2 regions of the Turicibacter bilis genome follow, and region 2 is predicted to be linked to the other one. Evidence: riboswitches for the same ligand, from Rfam matches in the RefSeq annotation. Region 2 holds a riboswitch; the other holds the start of a gene.
The links. A riboswitch is a leader RNA that binds a small molecule or an ion and turns the genes downstream of it on or off. The one in region 2 is predicted to bind S-adenosylmethionine.
Positions count from the first base shown of each region.

Region 1: it holds a riboswitch for S-adenosylmethionine, as region 2 does, so the genes downstream of both, J0J69_RS12525 (methionine ABC transporter ATP-binding protein) here and metK (methionine adenosyltransferase) in region 2, are expected to answer to the same signal.

Region 1 is NZ_CP071249.1:2,593,675-2,602,079, forward strand. Features, by position in the region: gene J0J69_RS12510 (C39 family peptidase) at 161-1,120, opposite strand; gene J0J69_RS12515 (hypothetical protein) at 1,460-2,755, shown strand; gene J0J69_RS12520 (DUF6320 domain-containing protein) at 2,739-3,401, shown strand; SAM riboswitch class I at 3,507-3,609, shown strand; SAM riboswitch class I at 3,694-3,795, shown strand; gene J0J69_RS12525 (methionine ABC transporter ATP-binding protein) at 3,890-4,933, shown strand; gene J0J69_RS12530 (methionine ABC transporter permease) at 4,917-5,597, shown strand; gene J0J69_RS12535 (MetQ/NlpA family ABC transporter substrate-binding protein) at 5,632-6,447, shown strand; gene J0J69_RS12540 (M20 family metallopeptidase) at 6,468-7,655, shown strand; gene J0J69_RS12545 (zinc ribbon domain-containing protein) at 7,793-8,245, shown strand; gene aspD (aspartate 4-decarboxylase) at 8,372-8,405, opposite strand, start outside.
Region 2 is NZ_CP071249.1:2,168,872-2,177,276, forward strand. Features, by position in the region: gene J0J69_RS10495 (DNA recombination protein RmuC) at 1-960, shown strand, start outside; SAM riboswitch class I at 1,034-1,135, shown strand; gene metK (methionine adenosyltransferase) at 1,606-2,796, shown strand; gene J0J69_RS10505 (diacylglycerol/lipid kinase family protein) at 2,944-3,834, shown strand; gene J0J69_RS10510 (VanZ family protein) at 4,004-4,633, opposite strand; gene J0J69_RS10515 (Ig-like domain-containing protein) at 4,795-7,020, shown strand; gene J0J69_RS10520 (hypothetical protein) at 7,250-7,615, shown strand; gene J0J69_RS10525 (B3/B4 domain-containing protein) at 7,686-8,345, shown strand.

The sequences.
Region 1 (8,405 bases), 420 kb from region 2:
CCCCCCCGTACCCCACCAAAGGACGATGTAAATCGTGTGAGGGCTCCATTTAAGATGTTTTCGTAGACTAAAGAGGCCCTGATTGATTCTAATACTTATTTTTACCTCTCGATCGCAAATTTTAACTATTTGTAACTATTTTGAGATAGCCCATTTATAATTATAATTTTTTATCAATGATGATGTATGGCTGTAGTTGATATGGTTTAGGAGCAACTTTACGATCTTGCCACATGTAGAAGAATTTTTCTAATGGGAAGATTGAATACCCGTCTTGCCAATGATCAGAAGTATCGTATGGGTCAGCAAAAATTAAAGTGTCATCTCCAATTGAAGGTGTCCCATTGTTATCATAACCAATAATAGCGACCCAATGTCCATCCCAATCGCCCCATTCAACCATAATTGGACGTCCAGCTTCTAAGTGACTAGTCAACCATTTTACAAAGTATGAATCTTTAGCATCATCTACCCAGGCAGAAGTTTCATCACTATTTTCAGAAGCGTATAGTGATGATGATGAGAATGTTGGATATAAGTTTCCGATATTAGATGGTGTAACCCCATCCTCTTCTTTTACTAAATCTTCTTCTGTGTAGTTGGTTTTATAGCTAGTTTCAATTACTTCAAATCCTTCTAAGTTTGAGAAGAAGTTATACATTTCTTCAACATTTGTCCCGTATTCATAGAAATTATTAGCTGTTCCAGGTAACGCATTTTCCTCATCCTCATCAACTGATGATCCCATTGCCACGGCGATATCCCATTCTGATAAATCAGTTTTTCCCATATGTGTGAGTGTCATTAATGCAACAGCATTTCCACAAGACCATTCTGTTGTTTGTTGCATTGTTTTAAAAGATGGGATAATTGTTAAGATTTCATCAGAAGTTAAGTGATAAAAATCAGGATTTACATAAAATCGTGACGTAGGATTATCACCAGCGAAAGCATAAGCATCTGCTCCACCATATTCATCAAAATCTTCACCTTCAATGAAATCAGGTTTTGTTTTTTCTATTGTTACAGCATGATTTGAACCATCAGTGGTTGGATTATTTTTACAAGCTGTTACAACTCCTAATGCCATTAGAAGTGAGGTGAATATTAGTTTTTTCATTTCGTTGCATCTCTCCAATCTATTTTTTTGCTATAAGTTTAGTAATTATAAACTTTGTGTAAAAAAACTAAAAAAATTACTCTCATAAAAAAATTAGTTAAATCTATTTTTTAAGCTTTATTTACGTCATGAAATGTATCATATACCATTTTAAAGCATAAATAAATAAAAAGTTCCGAAAAAAGTTGAAAAATATTAAACTGAAAGATAAGCAAAAATAAGAAAAGAAGAGGTATCATTAAACTTTACTCTCAATAGCTAGATTTCATGTGTGTGTTAGTGTATGATAAGTGAAGTATAGTTTTATCGTTAATATTGAAACAGTAAGGAAGATGAGGTATGAATGAGAATTTTCAAACGTTTTATTGGAGTAAATTAGATAATGTAGCGAAGTTATATGCCCTTGTTTCTAGTTCGAAGGCAACGAATGTATTTCGTTTATCTGTCAAGATGAAAGATATGATTCAAGTTGACCTTTTATCAGAAGCGGTGAGGGCAGCGTTAATTGAGATGCCTTCCTTTAGTGTACGTTTACGTAATGGATTTTTTTGGTATTACTTTGATATGAACTTACAAAAGCCTCGTATCCGAAAAGAATATACATATCCTTGTTCTAAAATGACGAAATTTACAAATAATAATTATTTATTTAGCATTACTTATTATGAGAAAATGATTCATTTAGAAGTCTTTCATGCGCTGGCAGATGGTGCAGGAGCCACTCAGTTTTTAAAGGTTATCATTTATCATTATCTCAAACGTTTATATCCAGAATTAGCGACGGAATCCATTGTGATAGGAGGAGATCATTCATCTTTACCTGCGATGGATGAAGACAGTTTTTTAAAGGTAAAAAGTGAAGCTCAATCAAAAGTCATACCGAAAACAACTGTAGCATATAAAATAACAGGTATTAAAAAACGTCCTCAAGAATTAAAGGTCATTCATGGGATTATGTCTGCTAAACAGGTCGTTCGTATCGCAAAGCAATATGAAGTGACCGTATCCAGCTTGCTATGTTCAATTTTGATTTATGCGATCTATGAACAAAATTATAAATTTAATCAGGATCTTCATCCTATTATTGTCACGGTTCCTATTGATTTAAGAGGGAGATTTGGTTCACATACGTTAAGAAATTTCTTTTCAAATGTTAATGTGACGATTACACCAGGTCCTGACTTAAGCCTTGATGACTTATTAAAAGACGTTTCAAACCAATTGAATGAGGGAAAAAAGCCAGAAGTTGTGAATCGAAAAATTAATGATAATGTCAGTGCTCAAAAAAACATGATGATTCGTTTCGTGCCACTAGGAATTAAGAACATGGTGATGCGTCATATTTATCATGAAGCGGACAAAGGAGTTACAACAACGTTATCAAATTTAGGGCGTGTCGTCTTACCTGAATCATTAGCTCCATATGTTGAGGAAATGCGAATGATGATTCCTGTGACACCTCATCAACCGATTCGTTGTGGTGTTATTTCTTGTAATGATCAATTCGTTTTAACATTTACTTCTTCTTTAGAGGAAACAGATATTCAAAGATACTTTTTCAGATTTTTAAAAAAATACGGGATTGATATAACAATCTCTTGTAATGAGGAATTTAATCATGAAATATTGTTCTAAATGTCAGATGAAAGTACAAAATCAATTGAATAACTGTCCACTTTGTGGGCAATCACTGGAGTCAGTTGAATTTGAAATTGAGCGAGATTATCCAGAGCAATTTGCAAAAAAACGCCGTTTTTCCATTCGAAAATTCATTATTTTTTTAGCGATGGTGATTATCTCCTTCTCGTTTATCAGTGGGATTTTTCAGGATTTTCAATGGAATTGGGTATTCATTATTACAGCTGCAACACTTTACGTAACTATTAGTGCTATTTTAGGATCGCGTGTGAAACGAAATATTGGTCCAAATATTTTAACACAGGTTATTGGAATATCGGCTTTATCAATCATTATTGATTATTTTTTGGGATATAGTGGGTGGTCTTTAGATATTATTTTCCCGCTTGATTTAATGGCTGGAACAACCATAATTACTGTCATGATTCTTCTTAATCCAAAGCGATTTACGGATTTAGTTATTTATCAATTAATGTTTGGATTGATGGGAATTGTGATTTTGACGATGATTTATTTCCAAGTCATTATCTTCCGTCAAATTGCTATTATTGGAAGTTATTATACGATCATTACTTGTGTCGGTTTATTCTTCTTTGCGGATCGTCAGATGATTCATGAGTTGAAGAAAAAATTTCATTATTAATTAATATTTTTCATAAAAAATACAAATTATGTAAGAAAAGATTTACAAATAGAAAAATAGATGTTATAGTATCCATAAGTTAAATAATTCCAATTGAATCGTGATTCCTTATAAAGAGAAGTGGAGGGACAGGCCCGATGAAGCTTCAGCAACCAGTACAGATGTACAGTGGTGCTAAATCCGACAGAGCTATTCTGAAAGATGAGGAGAACAGGTTAGTATGCTGATTTTAAACTAAGGTGTTCTTCTGATTTCTCAGAAGGAATCCTTAGTTTTTTTAATTGAATAATAATCCTTATCGAGAGAAGTGGAGGGACAGGCCCGATGAAGCTTCAGCAACCAGTACAATGTACAAAGGTGCTAAATCCGACAGAGCTATTCTGAAAGATGAGGGAGTGAGTGAGAATTTATTTAGATTTGAACGGACTTCTTTCATCAGCATAAGGAGTCCGTTTTTATTTTGGAAACAGCAAGAAAGGAGAGTCAATATGATTGAACTGAAGAATGTGAGTAAAACTTTTTCGCTAAAGGGGAAGATTGTTGAAGCGGTTAAAGAGGTTAATTTGACAGTAGAAGCTGGTGAAATTTTTGGGATTATTGGATATAGTGGTGCAGGCAAGAGTACTTTAATTCGATGTTTAAATTTTTTAGAAGTTCCAACTGAAGGTGAAGTGATTGTTAATCGTCAAGTGCTAAATCAATTATCGCCCAAAGAATTAAGATTAGCTCGTCACAAAATTGGGATGATTTTTCAGCACTTCAATTTATTAAAGACACGAACTGTTTTTGATAACGTTGCTTATCCGTTAAAATGTCAAAAAATTAGTAAAGAAGAAAAGAAGGAAAAAGTACTACGTCTTTTGAATTTAGTGGGTCTAGAGGATAAAGCAGATGTGTATCCTTCCCAATTAAGTGGGGGACAAAAGCAACGTGTGGCCATTGCACGAGCATTGGCTAATGACCCTCAAGTTCTATTATGCGACGAGGCAACATCTGCACTTGATCCACAGACGACAAAGTCGATTTTAAAACTTCTTAAAGAAATTAATAAAGAGTTAGGATTAACGATTGTGTTAATTACGCATCAAATGGAAGTGGTTAAAGAGATTTGTCATAAAGTTGCGGTCATGGAGAAGGGCCGTATTATTGAACAAGGAAATATTGTTAGTGTCTTTTCAAATCCACAATCAGAGATTACAAAAGATTTTGTGTCCTCATTATTCCAAGATGAGAAAATCTTTGAGTTATTAGCAGAAAGAGCACCACTAGAAGAACTGAGTCACTTAGAGAAGCTAGTTAAAATCTCATTTGTTGGTCAGCAAACAGGACATGCCTTTATTTCGAAGTTATCAAAGCAATTTAATGTAGAGGCAAGTATTTTATTTGGAAGCATTGAGATTATTCAAAAGACCCCGATTGGTCATTTGATTGTTAGCTTCCATGGTAACAAAGAAGAAATCTTTAGTGCGATTAACTATTTAGAAAACTCAGATATTCAGGTGGAGGTGTTAAAGAATGAATCAGTTGCTTAATCAAATTTGTCCGAATGTCGTAGCGTATTTTCCAGAGTTAATTCAAGCGCTATGGGATACATTATTGATGGTGGTCATCTCGGGATTGTTTGCTGTGTTAATTGGTTTACCCATTGGAGTTGTTTTAGTCGTGACAAGACCGGGACATTTGTTAGAACAAAAAGCAGTTAATCTGATAGTGGGGAAGTTCATTAATGTTTTTCGCTCGATTCCATTTATTATTTTATTAGCATTTATTATGCCATTAACTCGAGCAATTGTCGGAACATCGATTGGATTAAAAGGGGCAATCGTTCCTTTAGTGGTAGGAACTGCGCCATTTGTTGCTAGACAAGTAGAATCAGCCTTATTAAATGTGGATCCTGGTGTGATTGAAGCTGCAAAGGCAATGGGATCAACGCCATTTGAAATTATTTATCGTGTCCTACTTCGAGAAGGGCTAGGTGGAATTATTTATGGACTAACGATTACGACGGTTAGCTTAATTGGATTTTCGGCCATTGCTGGAAATGTCGGTGGTGGAGGTTTAGGAGACTTCGCTATTCGTTATGGGTATCAGTACTATAAGGGAGATATTATGGTAGTAACGGTCATTATTATTATCATTTTAGTTTCAATCGTTCAAAGTGTTGGGGAAGCGCTTGAACGAAAGTTCAGTCATTAATGAACAAAGAAAAAAATCAAAGGGAGAGATAGAAATGAAAAAGAAATTATTAAGTATTGTAACAACGATTTGTTTAGGAATTTTATTAGTAGCGTGTGGTGGACAATCAGGAGATACTGACAAAGTCATCAAATTAGGGATTAATGGAGAAGTCAATCAGATTTGGAAAAGTGTTCAATCACGTTTAGCAGATGAAGGGATTGATTTACAATTTGTAACATTTAGTGATTATAATTTACCGAATCAAGCATTAGCTGATGGCGAAATTGATGCAAACTCTTTCCAAACTATTGCGTTTTTCGAACAATTTATTAACGATCATAATTTAGATTTAACATCAATTGGCTATACGGTTTTAGCTCCAATGGGAATCTATTCATCAAAAATTTCTGACTTAAATGAGTTACCAGATGATTCAACTGTTTTAATTCCAAATGATGCATCAAATGGAGGACGCGCCTTATTATTATTACAAGATGCGGGTTTAATTAAATTAGCGGATGAAGTTGGAATTACACCAACTGTAAAGGATATTGTTGAAAATCCTAAGAATCTTGAAGTTGTTGAATTAGTCGCACAACAATTACCACTTTCATTAGCTGATGCAGAAATTGCAGTTATTAATAATGGAGTTGCCGTACAAGCTAACTTATCACCTTTAAATGATTCTATCTATATTGAAAATACAGAAAGTGAGTCTGTTGTAAATTATTATAATATTATTGCGGCTCGTACGGAGGATAAAGATAATCCAACATTAAAAAGATTAGTGGAAGTTTATCAAACAGAGGAAACGAAAAAAGCAATTGAAGAGGAATATAAAGGGGCAAGTATTCCAGTTTTTGAATAAGAGTATAGGGGGAGATTATCATGGAACAAAAAATTATTAAAGTACAAGATTATTTAAATAAACGTCGAGAAGATTTTATTCAGATTAGTCATCAAATTCATGAACGTCCTGAGAGTGCAAACGAAGAATATTTTGCCTGTGAGTTATTAAGTGAGACATTACGCCAAGCCGGATTCGATGTTACTGTGAATGTGGCAGGTCATGAAACAGGATTTGTGGCTCGTAAAGCATCCTCTAAACCAGGTCCGATTATTGGGATTTTAGCTGAATATGATGCTTTAGCTGGACTTGGTCATGGATGCGGACATAATATTATCGGGGCTAGTAGTGTAGCAGCCGGTTGTGCATTAGCTCAAGTGATTGAAGAAACGGGTGGGGAAGTCGTTGTATTTGGAACGCCTGCTGAAGAAGGGGGAGATAACGGAAGTGCAAAAGGATCATTTGTTCGCGAAGGATTATTTAAGGACGTTGATGTTTGTATGATGATTCATCCAGGTAGCAAGACGACTATTACTGGACCTTCTCTTGCTAATCATCCAATTGAGTTTGAATTCTTTGGACGACCAGCTCATGCAGCGGGATGTCCAGAGAAAGGAATTAATGCCTTAGATGCGATGATTGTGTTCTACAATGCAGTAAATGCACTTCGTCAACAATTGACACCAGATGTTCGTATTCATGGAATTATTACACATGGTGGGGATGCACCAAATATTATTCCTGAATATACAAAAGCAAGATTCTATATTCGTGCTAATACGATTCAAGTTTGCGAAGAAGTGACTGAACGTGTGATTAAAGCAGCAGAAGGAGCAGCTTTATCGACGGGATGTGAATTAAAATATACGACTTATCAAAATATTGTGGAAGATTTAATTGTTTATCCAAAGTTTAATGAATTATTTACAAAAGTGGCGACTGACCTTGGACTAGAAGTAGAGGAACTTGATCCGAATGCTTCACGTGGTTCAACAGATGCAGGAAATGTGAGTCAAGTGGTTCCAACGATTCATCCATCACTTAAAATTTGTGAACCTCATGTTGCTAGTCATACTAAAGAGTTCAAAGAGGCGGCGGCTTCTAAAAGAGGTGATCAAGCGGTTTTAGATAGTGCTGAAATTTTAGCACGTATTAGTTTAGAGTTACTGTTAGATTCTCAAAAATTAAAAGAAATTAAAGATGAGTTTGCATTGTTAAAAGCTGAATAGTCAAAGACAAACGCATAGAGCAATCTATGTGTTTTCTTGTTTTTATCATTGTTATTTTGCTGAAGAAAACATAAAGTGATGATTAGTGAATATAATGAAGTAATTTAATCAAAGCTGTTGGGATAGGAGGAGAAGAAATGAATTCATTTTTTGAAGGACTTGGAAAGAAAGTTTCTCAAACAGGACAAGATGCGATGAAAAAAACGAAAGAACTAGCTGAGATGACAAAAATTAATTCGCAAATCGCTGAGGAAGAGAAGAAACTGAATAAATTATATATGAAGTTGGGACAACTTTATTATCAGATGCATAAGAATAATCCGGAGTTAGTATATACGGATATTTGCCAAGGAATAGGTGGATGTTTACAGACTATTGATCGATATGAAGTGATGTTAAACGAGTTAAAAGGGATTAAGCGATGTGAGAAGTGTAAAACGGAAATGCCGATTTCATCAACGTTTTGTCAAACGTGTGGAAGTAAATTAAATGATGAACGAGAAACCATTGTTTCGACCATTTGCCCGGAATGCGGAATGGAAAATGGAGGGCATGCAACGACATGTATTAAATGTGGAAAGTTACTATAAGAAAAAGCTGTTGATGTTTAAATCAACAGCTTTTTTATAATTATCTATCTAGAGGGAGATAAGTTTTTACATAATGAAAACCTTTGGTTTATAAAAGCAACTTTAGAAATCAGTTCTGTATAGTGATTACCATTTAAATGCGTTCCAATCTTCTGCGTAT
Region 2 (8,405 bases):
GGCCAATTTGAGCGTACGATTCGTGGACAGTTACTTCAACATAGTACGGTGGTGACGGAACAGCTACAGCGTGATTTTGAAAAGTTAAATGAGCGCATGGAAGTGAATTTGATGCGTATTAATGATAAGGTGAATGAGCGTTTAGATCAGTCGTTTAATAAAACAAATGAGACGTTTCAGAGTATTTTAGTTCGATTAGCGAAGATAGATGAGGCGCAAAAGAAGATTGAAAGTTTATCAACAGATATTGTTTCATTGCAGACGTTGTTAACAGATAAGAAAAGCCGTGGAACATATGGGGAGGTTCAGTTGTATCAAATTTTGGCTTCAGTATTTGGAGAGAAAAATGACCGTTTGTATCAGACTCAATATAAGGTTTCAAATGGAACGATGGTTGATGCGATTTTATTTGCACCAGCCCCATTAGGAAATTTACCGATTGATTCGAAATTCCCATTGGAAAACTATCAGCGAATGATGGATCGTAACTTACCTGATGTAGAACGTAAAATTGCCACCAAGCAGTTTAAACAAGATGTGAAAAAGCATATTGATGATATTGCCATGAAGTATATTACACCGGAGGAAACATCGGATCAGGCGATTTTATTTTTGCCAGCAGAGGCCATTTTTGCAGAGATTAATGCTTACCATATTGATTTAATTGAATATGCTCAACAAAGACGAGTTTGGTTAGTTTCTCCAACAACTTTAATGTCGACTTTAACAACGATTCAAGTCATTATAAATAATCTTGAACGCGATCGTCATGCTTTAGTCATTCAACAAGAGTTAAATAAATTAGGAGATGAATTTAAGCGATATAAGGAACGTTGGGATAAATTAAGTAAACACATTGATACAGTTTCAAAAGATGTCAAAGAGATTCATATTACGACTGAAAAAATTGGAACTCGCTTTGATTCGATTTCAAATGTTGAATTAGATTTTAAAGAATAACCGTTAATAATTGACAAGTTACGAGTTTTTTCTTATAATGAATAATGAAATTAAAAATAAATATAATAATATACTCTTATTAAGAGCGATGGAGGCATAGGGGCCTATGAAGTCGCGGCAACCTCCTTGAATAGGAAGGTGCCGACCCAAGCGAGTTTAACTCGAGCAATAAGAGGGTTTGAATCAGTCATTCAAGTCCGCTTATAGCGGACTTTTTTTGTTAGCCTAAAGGGACAACTTCGGGGTTATCCACTCAAGTGCTAAGGAGTGATGAGCAGTAGTGAATCCGACCAGCCTTTGTGGTTTTACCGCATTAGATGAGCTATATGTAAGCTTATCTCTTTAAACAGAGTAAAAGTTAGATAAACTGTACACCGTAGGTGAAACTATAAGTTGTTCTTTCCATGTTATCCGCTAGTATGCTCATGATCTGAGCGGCCAGCGATAGATTATATGTACTAGTTTGTTAAAGAAAAAAGAATTACTTAGAAAAGGTGGATTATTTTTCTTAAATTGTCCATTATAGGTATGAATGATTGATTTTGTTAATGATTTTTAAATATTAACCGGCCCGAGCTATTATCTCTCGTCAGGAACTTAATAATATAGAGTATTTCTTAGTGTAATTAGAAGGAGGACATTAGTATGTCAGAACGTCGATTATTTACATCAGAATCTGTAACAGAAGGGCATCCAGATAAGATTGCAGATCAAATCTCAGATTCAATTTTAGATGCTATCTTAGCAAAAGATCCTATGGCACGCGTTGCTTGTGAAACGTCTGTGACAACAGGATTAGTCTTAGTATTTGGAGAAATTACTACTTCTTCATATGTTGATATCCAAAAGGTTGTTCGTGAAACAATTCGTGAAATTGGATATAACCGTGCGAAATATGGGTTTGATGCAGATACTTGTGCTGTGTTAACAGCTATTGATGAACAATCTGTAGATATTGCAATGGGGGTTGATCAAGCATTAGAAGCTCGTACAGGAATTATGACTGATGAGCAAATTGAAGCAATTGGTGCAGGGGATCAAGGATTAATGTTTGGTTTCGCCACAAATGAAACTGAAGAATATATGCCTTTACCAATCTCATTAGCACATAAATTATCTCGTCGTTTAACTGAAGTTCGTAAAAATGGAACCTTAGATTACTTACGTCCAGATGGTAAAACACAGGTAACAGTTGAATATGATGAGGCAGGAAAACCAGTTGCAATCGATACTGTTTTACTTTCAACACAACATTCACCAGAAGTAAGTCACGAACAAATCGAAGCAGATATTAAAAAACATGTCTTTGATGCAGTGTTACCACAAAACTTAGTAACAGAAAATACTCGCTACTTAGTTAATCCAACAGGACGCTTTGTCATTGGTGGACCACACGGAGATGCTGGATTAACAGGACGTAAAATTATCGTTGATACATACGGAGGATATGCACGTCATGGTGGTGGAGCATTCTCTGGAAAAGATGCAACTAAAGTAGACCGTTCAGCGGCTTATGCAGCTCGTTATGTTGCTAAAAACTTAGTTGCAGCGGGATATGCTGATAAAATTGAAATTCAATTATCATATGCCATCGGTGTTGCTCAGCCAACTTCAATCATGGTTGATACATTTGGAACAGGAAAAGTATCAAATGCCAAGATTGTAGAAGTTATTCGTCAAAACTTCGACTTACGTCCAGCAGGAATCATCCAAATGTTAGATTTACGTAAGCCGATTTATAAACAAACAGCTGCTTACGGACACTTTGGACGTACAGATGTTGATTTACCATGGGAACGTTTAGATAAAGTTGAAGCTTTAAAATCACAATTTTAATAAAATAAAAGCCTGGTTCTAATTTTTGAATCAGGCTTTTATTTGTGTACTTAGAATCTCTACAATCATAAACGACATTTTTTTTGACAATAGGTGATATAATATAATGTAAAATTAAAGTTTAAATTTTTGAAAGGAAGTGCCTCTGTGCGTAAGAAGTTATTACTTATTATTAATCCAACTTCAGGACGTGGGATAATAAAGGACTATTTATTACTGATTATTAGCCAATTGAGCTTAGCTGGATATGAGGTGGTCGTGTATCCCACTAAAGCTAAATATGATGCAGTGGAGAAAATGAAAGAGGCTAGAAATTATGATTTAGTCGTTGCAAGTGGAGGCGATGGAACCTTAAATGAAGTCATCACAGGGTTAATCCAAGCAAATGCGAATACACCAATTGCGTACATTCCAACTGGAACGACCAATGATTTTGCTACCACACTTGGAATTCCTAAAAATATCCCTAAAGCGTTAGATTTATGTATTCAAGGGAAACAGATGCCAATTGATATTGGACAGTTTGGTAGTCGATATTTTACTTATGTTGCTGCGTTTGGAGCCTTTACTGATGTCGCTTATGAGACGCCACAACCACGAAAAAATATGTTAGGCGGATTAGCCTACTTAATTGAGGGATTATTAAAGTTACCTACCATTCAATCGTATAAGTGTAAGATTACTCACCGTGATGGTGTGATTGAAGGGGATTATATTTTTGGAATGATTTCTAACTCAGATTCTGTCGCAGGTATAAAAAATGCATTTGGAAATCAGGCTGATTTAAGTGATGGTTTATTTGAAGTGACGTTAATTCGTGCTCCGAAAAATCTGATTGATATTCATCGAATCTTAAATGACTTTTTAAATACTCAATATGATTCAGAATATGTAGTGACATTTAAGACGGATCGTATGACTGTTGAGAGTGAGCAAGATGTTAAGTGGACATTAGATGGTGAAGATGGTGGGATTTTAAAAAGTGTTAATATTAGAAGTTTACAACGACGAGTACAAATTCTATCTTTAAAAATGTAGACATCAGCTATTCTTATAATTAGAAAGAACAGCTGGTGTTAAATGAAATGGATAGCACCTCTATAGTAGATGAAAAAAGTGATTCTATCTCTGATAAAGAATCACTTTAAATTCTATTATGGGGGTATTTTTATATCATTAGAAGGGTTAATATTATTAGTTTGGTTTGTTAATCGTCTAATGTAAAGGGGGTTCGTTCAATAATTGGTTTCTCTTTAGAATATTGCTGTTTTGAGTTATTGTTACTGAGATGTTTATTAATAAATTGGATCAAATTTACAATCACAAAGATAAAAAGACAGAAGGTCATGCCGGTCACTAGGCCTAAAACATCAATTTCAAAATCACTAATCTGTCCTGTTCTTCCCTCGACAAAGAGTTGATGGATTTCATCAGTAAAGGCAAAGAGTGATCCACAATAAAATGTAATTAAGAAGGCTTTATAGAAGTTAAAGGCGTAAGTAAAGACCCCCATTGAAAGTATCCCAAGTATCATATAAATCCCAAAATGTGCCCATTTACGAATGATAAAGCTCCAATTACTATAGGTAGAGAAGATAAAAGGATAAAGTTCTTCTAAGTTTAATTTATAAAGTACTTTAATAACAAATTGATCCCATTGACGTAAAAAGTTATTTAAGAATTCAAATTGACTGAGGAATAAATATAAACTATTTGAGAGGGAGCCAGACTCTCGACCGGTTTGAGCGGATAGGCTATAGATTAACTTCATAAAACAATAGATTGTCATCAGTCCAATCAAGAGAAATAATCCTTTCTTTAAATGTTCTCGTTTCATATCACACCTCCATCATTAAGATTTTAAGTATTATACAATATTTTCCTTTTGATTGCTAGAGCTTTTTTGTATAACGAAGTATGAATCTTATTTTAGGAGACATACTAAGAAATCAGATTTTTAATGAGTTTCATGTAATTTTTTATATAGGAGCTAGAAGGATGAAGAGATTATGTATATTAGTAGTGTGTTTGTTGTGCTTATTATCGGCACAAATAAAGATATTAGCAGATGATGATTTAGGTTCAGGTGATTATCAGGATTTTTCCACGGTAGAGAGTACTTTAGAAAAACTTCGATCTTATAATCCCAGTGGATTAGTTAATTATATACAAGTCGTTGATCAGTTATTTTCGATTCAATCTTTGTCTGATTTATTTAACCCGTATTATTACTACAGTATTAATACAAATATGAGTAATACAACAGAAACTACACGTACAAAGATTGTTAGTGCCTATTGTGATCCTTATTATTATGAAGTAGTGATGGCAAAGTCTGATGGAAGTTATGAACATGTTGCTTGTTTACAAACGTTTGAAGAAGCAAAGGAATTAAAGTCTAAGGTTCAAGGCTTGACGTTTGATGATGGAGTTTTAGTCGTTTTGAATGATGGCATGATTGTGATTTCGATGGACCCAACTATTGTTCAATTTAAAACGACGACTTGTGGAGCTAATCATAATTTAACGAATTCTGAAACACTAGATACGTATATTAATGCCTGTTATATTGATGAGGCCTTATTAGTTGATGAAACAAAAGAGGGGTTTAAAATTTATATGTCAGGTTATGATGGTTGGGTTGATCGTCATGCGGTGTATGATGCTTCGGCAAGTACTGAAACATGGGTCAGTATTATTCCGAGTAATCAAGTTCAAAATATTTCGTACTATACCAAAGAAGGTGAAGATCTCATTCATTATTTAGCACAAGATGTTCGAGATGCTTTAGCAAAGACACCTTTGATTATCGGTAAAGCACCGCACTGGATGGAAGAAGGAAAAAGTTATTATAGTTATGATGGGATTTATTTTTATGATGATTGGCAATCGATTTCAGTTGATGGGGTAGGAGCAATAAATAGTAGTGAACCCTTCTATAATTATTTTCAATACCTCCCGTATCGTTCAAAAACAAATTATACGTATGATGAGTTGAATACTTATTTAAATCAGTTAGGTTATACACAAAAGGCTGTTACTTATCCACCAACTGAAGGTGAGAGTCAGTTAGTAGATGAGGGAGAAAGCTTTTTAGAAGCCCAAGAATTATTTGGGATTAATGGGGGATTAGAGTTTTCAATGGCTTTACATGAAAGTGGTTATGGTCGAAGTAAGATTGCGATTGACAAGAATAATACGTTTGGGATGAATGCGACGGATCAAAATCCATATGGGAATGCCACACAGTTTACGAGTATCCGTAACGGTGTATTCTATCATGCAGAACGCTATGTATCTTGGGGATATACTGATGCTGTTTCGGATTTTAGATACTATGGTCCACACGTTGGGAATAAAGGAAGTGGGATGAATGTTAAATATGCCTCTGACCCTTACTGGGGTGAAAAAATTGCGGGGCATTACTATCGTATGGATAAAGCATTAGGTGGTAAGGATTATAATTATTATCAACTTGCGATTAAACAGAATAATCAAGTGATTCCTGTTCATTTGGATTCAGAGGGGAATCTTGCTTATTTAACTTCAAATCAACAACAAAGTACGGGCATTCGTAACTATCCTGTTTTAGTGTTAGCTCAAATGGAGGATCAGCTCAAAATTCAAAGTGATATGCCAATTTCAGAACAAGAAGTGATAGAATCTGATATAACGTATAATTTTGAGACGAGTGAGGCTTATGTTTCAAGAGATGATTTTATGTTATTAAATGAAGAGACATCTAATCGCCCGAACGAGGTGATCACGTATGTCACTCTTTCGGTAGGAGATGAAGTAGAATTGACTCAATTATTAGGGGGATCTCAATTAGAGTTATCCACACTCGAATTTGAAAGCACGGATGAGTCGATAGCAGTCATTAAACAAGATAAGCTTATTGCTAATTCATCGGGAATTACTCGAATTTTATCATCCAAAAATAGTGAGATTGATTTTGATGTCAGAGTCGTGATTCCAGTTGAAAAGCTAAAGATTAAAACAGAAGTGAGGTCATTGAAGGTAGGGGAATCTGTTACATTAGATTATGAACTTTTGCCATTAGATGCAAGTCATCAGAATGTTTTGTGGTTAAGTAGTGATGAAGGGGTGGCAACAGTTACACAAGGTGGTACGGTTCAAGGAATTGCTGAAGGAGAGGTTGTGATTTCGATTTTAAGTGATGATGGAGAGCGGATCGATCAAATTCGTTTAAAGATTAAATAGTAGAAGCAGGTTTTGTATAAGCCTTACAAACGATCTGTTATAATGAAATGAACATTTTGAGTCGAAGGAATTATACATGAATAAAGAAAATAGGATTAGTTTGTAGGCTATATCTTTACCATTCAAAAGCTTTAACGATAGAAGATTTAGAACACTTTATAGTGAAAGAATAAAAACTCAAAAAATGGTCAATGCTATTAGTAACTGTTAGTTGTCTGAGGTGATCAAAGTGGTTGTTAATTTATTCTTATTGCTATCGATATCCATTCTCTTATTATTTTTTATTAATCAACTACGTATCACTCAGATTTCACCAGAGCATCTATTTTCTTGGCTGAAGTGGTATGGACTATGTTTGATTGTTTATTATGTTTTATCTTCGAATCAATATTATTTTGAGCGAATGAATTATTTATTAGTAGATGTCGTGAACTTAAGCGTTCTAATTATCATTTCTTTTGGCATGATGATTTATGTTCATCAATACTGTATTGATAAAGAGAGAGAAAATAAATTAAAAGAATTGGCTATTGCTTACGCACTGTTGAAGAAGGAAGAACAGGATCGAGAAGCTGAATCTTTTAAAAAAGAATAAAAAGATAGTTTTAAACTATCTTTTTTAAATTGTATAATGGTAATTAAAGTTACATTATCGGAGGTTTTTTATGAAGAAGATTACACTTGATAAACAATTAAAGGAGAAAGTTCCTGGTTACTGTTTAGCCATCATGTCTTTTGATACAGAAGTGACACCAACACAGGAGTCATTAAAACAAGAGATGGAACAGCTAGAAAAAGAGATGATGGAACAATTAACGCTAGAGACGCTGTTAAAACAACCACGTATTGCGGCAGCTCGTGCCGGATATAAAGCATTAGGGAAGGATCCGTCACGTTATCGTCTATCAACAGAAGCTTTACTTCGTCGTTTAATTAAAGGTAATGGGCTTTACTTTGTTAATAATGCTGTGGATATTGGAAATGTTTTATCAGCTCGAACGCAACGTAGTGTGGCTGTATTAGATGAAGATAAGATTCAAGGAGATATTTTGATTCGTATTGGCCAGGATGAACCTTATGAAGGAATTGGTCGTGGAAATATTAATATTGAAAATATCCCAGTGTATTGTGACGAAGTAGGTCCATTTGGAACACCGACATCCGATACACCTCGAACTCGTATTACAGAAGAGACGAAAACTATTTTATTATTCATTACATCATTTAATGGGACGGATGGTTTATTACAAGATGTTGAATTAGCTAAAGACTTATTCTCAAGATTTGGTCAAATGACGAATTTTTCACTGGAAATAGTGGAATAATGTTACTATGTATTCTAGACTTGTGATATAATCTAAAAATAGATTTTTATATATTAAAGG